2 regions of the Streptomyces sp. NPDC043726 genome follow, and region 2 is predicted to be linked to the other one. Evidence: riboswitches for the same ligand, from Rfam matches in the RefSeq annotation. Region 2 holds a riboswitch; the other holds the start of a gene.
What was found. A riboswitch is a leader RNA that binds a small molecule or an ion and turns the genes downstream of it on or off. The one in region 2 is predicted to bind ZMP and ZTP.
Positions count from the first base shown of each region.

Region 1: another riboswitch for ZMP and ZTP. It lies ahead of AC068Z_RS02890 (glycine hydroxymethyltransferase); the one in region 2 lies ahead of AC068Z_RS04730 (bifunctional 5,10-methylenetetrahydrofolate dehydrogenase/5,10-methenyltetrahydrofolate cyclohydrolase).

Region 1 is NZ_JBWKCI010000001.1:623,910-628,310, reverse strand. Features, by position in the region: gene AC068Z_RS02900 (glutathionylspermidine synthase family protein) at 1-323, shown strand, start outside; gene rocD (ornithine--oxo-acid transaminase) at 423-1,628, opposite strand; ZMP/ZTP riboswitch at 1,731-1,820, shown strand; gene AC068Z_RS02890 (glycine hydroxymethyltransferase) at 1,855-3,303, shown strand; gene AC068Z_RS02885 (hypothetical protein) at 3,502-4,245, opposite strand; gene AC068Z_RS02880 (hypothetical protein) at 4,345-4,401, opposite strand, start outside.
Region 2 is NZ_JBWKCI010000002.1:90-4,490, forward strand. Features, by position in the region: partial or broken gene AC068Z_RS04715 (cbb3-type cytochrome c oxidase subunit I) at 1-117, opposite strand, end outside; gene AC068Z_RS04720 (RNA polymerase sigma factor) at 263-796, shown strand; gene AC068Z_RS04725 (CU044_5270 family protein) at 789-1,745, shown strand; gene AC068Z_RS04730 (bifunctional 5,10-methylenetetrahydrofolate dehydrogenase/5,10-methenyltetrahydrofolate cyclohydrolase) at 1,746-2,594, opposite strand; ZMP/ZTP riboswitch at 2,615-2,699, opposite strand; gene AC068Z_RS04735 (nuclear transport factor 2 family protein) at 2,717-3,082, opposite strand; gene AC068Z_RS04740 (hypothetical protein) at 3,389-3,685, shown strand; gene AC068Z_RS04745 (DNA-3-methyladenine glycosylase family protein) at 3,759-4,401, shown strand, end outside.

The sequences.
Region 1 (4,401 bases), on a different contig from region 2:
AGCTCTACCCCGGCCACCCCAACCTCCTCCCGGCCCACCTCGACGGCCCGCGCGACCTGGCCCGCACCACCGGCTACGTCGCCAAACCCCTGCTGGGCCGCGAGGGCGCGGGCGTGACCGTCCACGAACCGGGAGCCGACCCCGTCATCCGCGACGAGCCCTGCTGCTACCAGGAGCTGGCCCCGCTGCCCGACTTCGACGGCAACCGGGTCGTCCTCGGCGCCTGGGTCGTCGAGGACGAGTCGGCGGGCCTGGGCATCCGCGAGTCGGCGGGACTGATCACGGACGAGTACGCGCGCTTCCTCCCGCACGTGATCCTCTGAGGCCGGTACGGCGCACACGACCCTCCAGGCCGGTACGGCCCGGTCCGGGCCCGGGGCGACCCGATCGGCTGCACCGCCAGTACGGACCAAAGTGATCGGTCATACCCCCAGTACGGACCGGAGTTGGGCGAGCCCCCAGTCCAGGTCCTCCTTGCCGATCACCAACGGCGGCGCGATCCGGACCGTGGGGCCATGGGTGTCCTTCACCAGCACACCCCGGTCCATCAGCTTCTCCGACACCTCACGCCCGGTGCCGTAGCGCGGGGCGATGTCGATGCCCGCCCACAGCCCCCGCCCCCGCACCGCCGTGACCCTGCCGGTGTCGGCCAGCGCGGTCAGCTCCCGGTGCAGATGGCCACCCAGCTCCGCCGAACGCGCCTGGAACTCACCCGTCCGCATCATCGCGATCACCTCCAGCGCCACCGCACAGGCCAGCGGATTCCCGCCGAACGTCGAGCCGTGCTCGCCGGGCCCGAACACCCCCAGCACCTCGGCCGAGGACACCACCGCCGACACCGGCACCACTCCGCCCCCGAGCGCCTTGCCCAGCACGTACATGTCCGGCACGACCCCCTCGTGCTCGCACGCGAAGGTCCGCCCCGTCCGCCCGAGCCCCGACTGGATCTCATCGGCCACGAAGAGCACGTTCCGCTCCCGGGCCAGCTCCCGCACCGCCGCCAGATAGCCGGACGGCGGCACCAGCACCCCCGCCTCGCCCTGGATCGGCTCCAGCAGCACCGCCACCGTGTTCTCGCTCAGCGCCGAACGCATCGCCGTCAGATCCCCGAACGGCACGATCTCGAACCCGGGTGTGTACGGCCCGAAGTCCGCCCGTGCCTCCGGATCCGTGGAGAAGCTGATCAGGGTCGTCGTACGGCCGTGGAAGTTGTTGCCCGCGACCACGATCTTCGCCATCTCGGCGGGCACGCCCTTGACCCGGTAGCCCCACTTCCGGGCCGTCTTCACCGCGGTCTCCACCGCCTCCGCGCCCGTGTTCATCGGCAGCACCATCTCCATGCCGCACAACTGCGCGAGCTGCTCGCAGAACGCGGCGTACCGGTCGTGATGGAACGCCCGCGACGTCAGCGTCACCCGCTCCAGCTGCGCCTTCGCCGCCTCGACGATCCGCCGGTTGCGGTGCCCGAAGTTGAGGGCCGAGTAGCCGGCGAGCAGATCCAGATACCGCCGCCCCTCCACATCCGTCATCCAAGCCCCGTCGGCCGACGCGACGACGACCGGCAGCGGCGCGTAGTTGTGCGCGCCGTGCGCCTCGGCCGCGGCGATGAGGGTTTCCGTAGTGGTCACGGCACCTCCAGAAGACACCCGAAGACAAGCGGGACCCCCTTCCTATCCTTGCTCGGATGGTGGACGCGGGACCTTCACCCGACGGCGCGCCCGGTAGGCTGACCAGCGGGCCGTGACTGGCGCGCTGGGATGGGACCGACCATCGGGGAGCGGCCCGGTCGTGACTGTGTGCCGTGCGCCTGGGCCGAACCGTGAACGCTGAACGCCACGCCGTCCGGAGGCCGACTTGTCCGAGCAGCCCCTGTCCCACGAATCCACCGCCTTCCGCGCCGCCCTCGACGTCATCCGCGCCGTGGAGCCGCGGGTCGCCGACGCCATCGGCCAGGAGGTCCACGACCAGCGCGAGATGCTCAAGCTGATCGCCTCCGAGAACTACGCCTCGCCGGCCACTCTGCTGGCGATGGGCAACTGGTTCAGCGACAAGTACGCCGAGGGCACCGTCGGCCGCCGCTTCTACGCCGGCTGCCGCAATGTCGACACGGTCGAGTCCCTCGCCGCCGAACACGCCAAGGAGCTCTTCGGCGCCCGCCACGCCTACGTCCAGCCGCACTCCGGAATCGACGCCAACCTCGTCGCCTTCTGGTCCGTCCTCGCCGCCCGCGTCGAGGCACCCGCCCTGGAGAAGGCCGGCGTCCGCCAGGTCAACGACCTCTCCGACGCCGACTGGGCCGAGCTGCGCCAGGCCTTCGGAAACCAGCGCATGCTCGGCATGTCCCTGGACGCCGGCGGCCACCTCACCCACGGCTTCCGCCCGAACATCTCCGGCAAGATGTTCGACCAGCGCTCCTACGGCACCGACCCGACCACCGGCCTCCTGGACTACGAGGCGCTGCGCGCCTCCGCCCGGGAGTTCAAGCCGCTGATCATCGTCGCCGGGTACTCCGCCTACCCCCGTCTGGTGAACTTCCGGATCATGCGGGAGATCGCCGACGAGGTCGGCGCGACCCTCATGGTCGACATGGCCCACTTCGCGGGCCTGGTCGCCGGCAAGGTCCTCACCGGCGACTTCGACCCGGTCCCGCACGCCCAGATCGTCACCACGACCACTCACAAGTCGCTGCGCGGCCCGCGCGGTGGCATGGTCCTGTGCGACGACTCCCTCAAGGACCAGGTCGACCGAGGCTGCCCGATGGTCCTCGGCGGCCCGCTCCCGCACGTCATGGCCGCCAAGGCCGTCGCCCTCGCCGAGGCCCGGCAGCCCTCCTTCCAGGACTACGCCCAGCGCATCGTCGACAACTCCCGGGCCCTCGCCGAGGGCCTGATGCGCCGGGGCGCGACCCTGGTGACGGGCGGCACGGACAACCACCTGAACCTGATCGACGTGGCCACCTCCTACGGCCTGACCGGCCGCCAGGCCGAGGCCGCGCTCCTGGAGTCCGGCATCGTCACCAACCGCAACGCCATCCCGGCCGACCCCAACGGCGCCTGGTACACCTCCGGCATCCGCATCGGCACCCCCGCCCTGACCACCCGCGGTCTCGGCGCCGCCGAGATGGACGAGGTCGCCGGCCTGATCGACCGCGTCCTCACCACCACCGAGGCGGGTACCACCAAATCCGGTGCCCCCTCCAAGGCCGCCCACGTCCTGGACGCGAAGATCGCGGACGAGATCTCGCGCCGGGCGACCGACCTGGTGGCCGGCTTCCCGCTGTACCCGGAGATCGACCTCGGCTGATCAGCACTCTCTTGAGTTGTCAAAGAGCAGCGATCCTCGAAGTCGCCTCTCGAAGGTGACTCTCACAGATCGATGAGCCGCTGACGCGGCCCCTCACGCGGCGGTCCGGCACCCGGCCGGGCCGCCGCGCGGCGTATCGCGAGCCTGCCGCCCACCCCGGCCGCCGCCGTCCCGCCGTACAGCGCCGGTCCCGCCGCCTCACACGTCCCGCAGCTCCTGCCGGGGCCCCGGGTCCCCCCGACCGCCCAGCGGCCACCGGGTGGCGAAGGGCCGCAGGACCAGTGCCAGCGCCGCTCCCGCCGCACCCCCTGCCAGGGCCCACCACCAGCCGGTGTCGTCGTCCGAGCGCGCTGCCGCCGTGCTCCGGGGCGCGGGCGGGGATTCCGCCTCGACCGGCTCGGTCGGCTCGACCGGCGCTCCCGCCGCCGAGTCGTCGCGGTACACATCCCGCAGCGAGAAGGCGGACAGGTCCTCCCCGGAGTCGGGGCGGCCCAGCAGGTCCAGGTCGGACAGCAGGGCGCGGATGGGGCCGGGGTCGGCGGCGCGGTGCCAACTCGGGGTCGTCGGATCGGAGGGGATCATCGCCCGGCGCACCCAAACGTCCTCGCTCCCGCTGACCGGGAAGATCCAGTCGACCCGCCAGGGGCTGGTGTCATGGACGAGCCAGGTGAGGGTGATCCGCCGGTCGGCCCGCACGCCCTCGGGCGGGGCCCGGAACGAGCCCGCCCTGAGGAGGGAGTCCAGCCGGCCGTACTCCCGGTCCGAGTAGTACAGCCCCGCCGTCCGACCGGTCTCCGGCGAGACCAGGAACACGCTCGTCGGACCTCCGGCCGAGGCGGGCGCCGCACCCCACACGAGCATCGCCAGCGTCACCGTCAACGCCCCCGCCGACGCCGTCAGCCGACGCCATCCCGCCGCCAGTCCACGCACTCGACCGCGCATCCGAACCCCCAGCAAGTCGATCGCCGTGCGGCCCGTCCCCGAGCCGCGTGTCACTTCTGGTACACCGCCCGAGCCGCCGGGGTTCCCACCCCCGACCGACTATCCGGAGGACTTCTCCAGCGACTTCGCGATCTCCACCGCCCGCTGTCTCGACGC
Region 2 (4,401 bases):
GGCCAGCTCGGCGCGCATGAACAGCGCCATGACGCCACCGACGCAGAAGAACGCGAACGAGGTGATCAGATAGAGCGTTCCGATCGTCTTGTGGTCGGTGGTCGTCAGCCACTTGATGCTGCTGACGTTTCGGTCTCTGTCGACTTGGTCTCTCACGACCCGCCTGTGTCCGCGCCCCGGGCCCACGTCACACTTCGGGGACGCGACAAGAATCACCGAGACCGGGTGTGACGATCCCGGGGGTGCCGGACACGAACGGGACATGAGCAACGACGAGATCTTCGCCGCTGCCTATCGCGAGCACTACTGGGCGGTCAGCCGCTATGTCGCGCGGCGCCTCGACGGGCGCACGGACGACGTCGAGGAAGTGGTGGCGGAGGTGTTCACGGTGGCCTGGCGGCGCCGTGCCGACCTGCCCGCGACCCCGCTGCCCTGGTTGTACGGCGTGGCACGCAACTGCCTGGCGAACGCGGTACGCGGCCAGGGCCGCAGACGGCGACTGGTGCGCCGGATGGGCAACGACGACGCGGCCCACGGCCGGCACGTGGAGGACGGCCCCGACGCGGAGGCCCCCGGCGCCTGGGTGCACGACGCCCTCGCCCGGCTCTCCCCGGCCGACCAGGAGGTGCTGCGGCTGACGGCCTGGGAGGAACTCGGCATCGACGAAGTGGCCCTCGCCCTCGGCTGCGGCACCCGCGCCGCGGCCATGCGCCTGCACCGGGCCCGGCGCCGGCTCAGAGCCGAGATCGACCGCATCGGCCCCACGACCCCCGCCAAGGAGCACGGCCATGGCTGACGAACTCGACCTCCTCCGCGGCGCCAACCCGGTCCCGACCGACGGCCCCCACTTCGGCGACGGACCCTTGGACCACACCGCCGAACGCCACCTGAACCGGCTGCTGAACGACCGGACCTCCCGCCGGCCCCGCCTGCGCTGGGCATTGACGGCCACGGCCCTGGTCGCCGCGCTCGTGTCGGCGCTGCTGTTCTCCGACCGGACCACCACCCCCGCCCTCGCCGCACCCCGCCCGCTCGTGGTGCGGGCCGACGCCACGCCCGTAACCCTGCGGACCCTGGCCGACAGGGGGCAGGCGGCGGCGGCCGACGGTGCGCCGAAGCTCCGCAAGGGCACCCACGTACGGTCGTGGAGCCTCGGGATGAGCGAGGACGAGCCGCCGGTCACGCTCCCCGAGGAACGTCTCGTGCGGTGGCGGGCCGACGGCAGCCACACGGAACTCGTCGTGGCGACCGACCCCACGCACCCCGGCCGGCCGGTGCTGACCGACGACGGGGAACTCGTCGACGACGGCCACGTCCTCAGCAGGCGGACGTACCCGCCCAGTTGGAGCGACGCCCCGCCCCAGTCGGGGCCGCCCGCCGACCCCGCGCGCCTGCGTGCCTACCTCCAGGAGGCCACGTACAGCGGAAGCCGGCTGGACACCGGCCAACTCCTCGACGCCGTCGGGGTGCTGCTCGACACCTGGACGCTCGGCGCCCGGGAGTCGGCCGCGCTCACCCGGCTGCTGGCGGACGCCGAGGGGCTCAGGCCGGTGGGCCGGGTGACGGACCGGCTCGGACGGGTCGGACAGGCGTACGTGCACGACGGTTCCGGCATCCGCCGGATGCTGATCCTGGACCCGGCCACCGGCGCCGTCCTGGGACTCGAGAGCACCTTCGCCGCGGCGGAGCCCGAGTACGGCGTCAGGGCCGGTGACGTGATGTCGTACCGCGCCTGGACGCGCTGATCACACCCCGAGCTGCCGGGCGGCCGCGGTCACCGTCTGCTCCAGCAGGACGGCGATCGTCATCGGACCCACCCCGCCCGGCACCGGCGTGATCAGCGAGGCTCGCTCGACGGCGGAGTCGAAGTCGACGTCGCCGACGTTCCCCGCGTTGTACCCGGCGTCGACGACGACCGCGCCGGGCTTGATGTCCTGACCCCGGATCAGCCGGGGCCGCCCCACGGCGGCGACCACGATGTCCGCCTCCCGGACCGCCGCCGACAGGTCCGCCGTACGGGAGTGGCAGTAGGTCACCGTCGCGTCGCGGGCGAGCAGCAGCATGCCGGCCGGCTTGCCCAGGATCGCGCTGCGGCCGACGACCACCGCGCGCTTGCCGGAGGGATCGACGTCGTAGGCGTCCAGCAGCCGCATGATGCCGCCGGGCGTGCAGGACACGAAGCCCGGCAGTCCGAAGCTCATCGTGGCGAAGGAGGCGAAGGTGACGCCGTCCACGTCCTTCTCCGGCGCTATCGCCTCGAACGCGGCCCGCTCGTCGATGTGCGCGCCCATCGGGTGCTGGAGCAGGATGCCGTGCACCCCGGGGTCGTCCGACAGCTTCCGCAGCTCGGCGACGAGTTCCTCGGTGGTGGTGGCCGCGGGCAGCGCCACGTGCCGGGACTCGATGCCGGCCTTGCGGCAGCGGTTCTGCTTCATCCGGACGTAGGTGACCGACGCCGGGTCCTCGCCGACCAGAACCGTCGCCAGACAGGGCGTGGTGCCGGTGCGCTCGGTGAGCTGGGCCGCTCGCTCGGCGGTCTCCTCGACGATCGTGCGGGCGAGGGACGTGCCGTCCATGAGCCGTGCCTGAGACATGATCCACTCCTGGGCTTGTTCCGGTTCGCCCAGGCGCACGGCATCGACTCTGCGTAGGCCGCTCCCCGGTGGTGCTCCACCTCAGCGCCAGTCACGGCCCGCCCCCACCCTAACGGACTCCTTTACTCGTCCCAGGCCTGGATCATCGTCTGCTCGACGATCTTGCCGTCCTTCACGGACGCCATCGACTCGGCGAGCACCCGTACCCCGTCGGAGTACCGACAGGACTCGCTGAAGGCGACGGTGTCGCCCTCGACGACGCAGCGCTCCAGCTTGTGGGTCATGTCGCGGCTGTAGACGTCCTCCAGCAACTCGCTGATCTCGTCACGGCCGTGCAGGACCCGGGGACTGCTGGGCTGGGTGTTGCGGTCCACGACGCGCAGTTCGGCGTCGTCCGCGTAGAGCGACAGGAGCGTCGTCGCCGTGTCTCCCTCGATGCCCCGGCGCAGGGCTTCGGTGTCGAAGCCGGGGCGTGCCGCGCTGCCCATGGTTGCCTCCTCGAAGGCCCGCGGCCTCGGGGGAGCGTGCCGCGACGGCCTCACCTACGAGGCTCCTCCGCCCCGGCAGCCTCGGCAAGCGCAGCGGGGGCGACCACGGGGGCCGGGCCGGGCGGCCGTCGCTCGCGGTCGGGGGGCTGGGGTGGGTTCCCGGTCGGGGCCGCGGCCTCGGGGCGGCCTCGCGGGTGCGGGCGCGCTGGTCTGCGGGCGGGGCGAGCGTGGTGGGCCGGTCCGCCTCACGGGTGAGCCGTGGTCGGCGGCCGTGTCCGGCGGGGGCCCGTCGGCGTTGCTCCGAACATGATCTCAACTCGACGTATCGTCGCCGCCGTCGGTCTGGCCGTCTCGGCCACCGGCCTCGCCGCGCCGCTGGCGAGCGCGGCCGAGGCGGAGGCCGCCCCCGGCGCGAACCTCAGCCCGATCCGCATGCTCGACTCACTGACCGTGAGCGACATCCCGGAGCAGCACAAGGCGGCCATGCCGCGGCCTTCGGCGCAGCTGAACGAGCTCAACCGGGTGCACGAGCTGAACCAGCTGCACCAGGTCACCGACCTGGCCGCCCCCGTCACCGGTCTGCTCCCCGGCATCGAGTACTGACCCGCCGTACCCCGCCCCGAAGGGCCGCCCGGACCGCCGGGCGGCCCTTCGGGGTTTCCGGGAGGGTGGAGGCATGCGGCAGCCTCCGGACCGGTCCGTGCGCTGGCGGCCCGGCTTCCCCGTGGACGCGCGGCTGACCCTGTCGAGCCTGCGCCGCGGCTCCCGCGACCCCACGCACCGGGTCGAACCCGACGGCACCGTCTGGCGCGTCGCGCGCACCGCCTCCGGGGCGGTCACCTACCGCATCCGCCAGTACCGCCTGGACGACCTCGGCGTCGACGTCTGGGGACCCGGCGCGGCCGAACTCGCCGACTCCGTGCGCCGTGAACTCGGCGAGGGCGACCGGCCCGAACTGTTCCGGCCCGCTCACCCCGTGCTGCGCGGGGCCGTACACCGCCTGCCCGGCCTACGGATCCCCTGCACCGGGCGGTTGTTCGAGGCCCTCGTGCCCGCGGTCCTCGAACAGCGCGTCGTCGGCCTGGACGCCGCCGCCTCCTTCGCCCGCCTGGTCCGGAAGTACGGGGAGCCGCCGCCCGGCCCCGCGCCCGACGGCATGCGCGTGCCCCCGCCCCCGGAGATCTGGCGCACCGTACCCAGTTGGGAGTGGCGCCGGGCGGGCGTGGACCTGCACCGCTCCGCCACCGTCGTCGAGGCCGCCCGCCACGCCGTACGGCTCGACCGCTGCGCCGGCGATCCCGAACGGGCGTACGACGTGC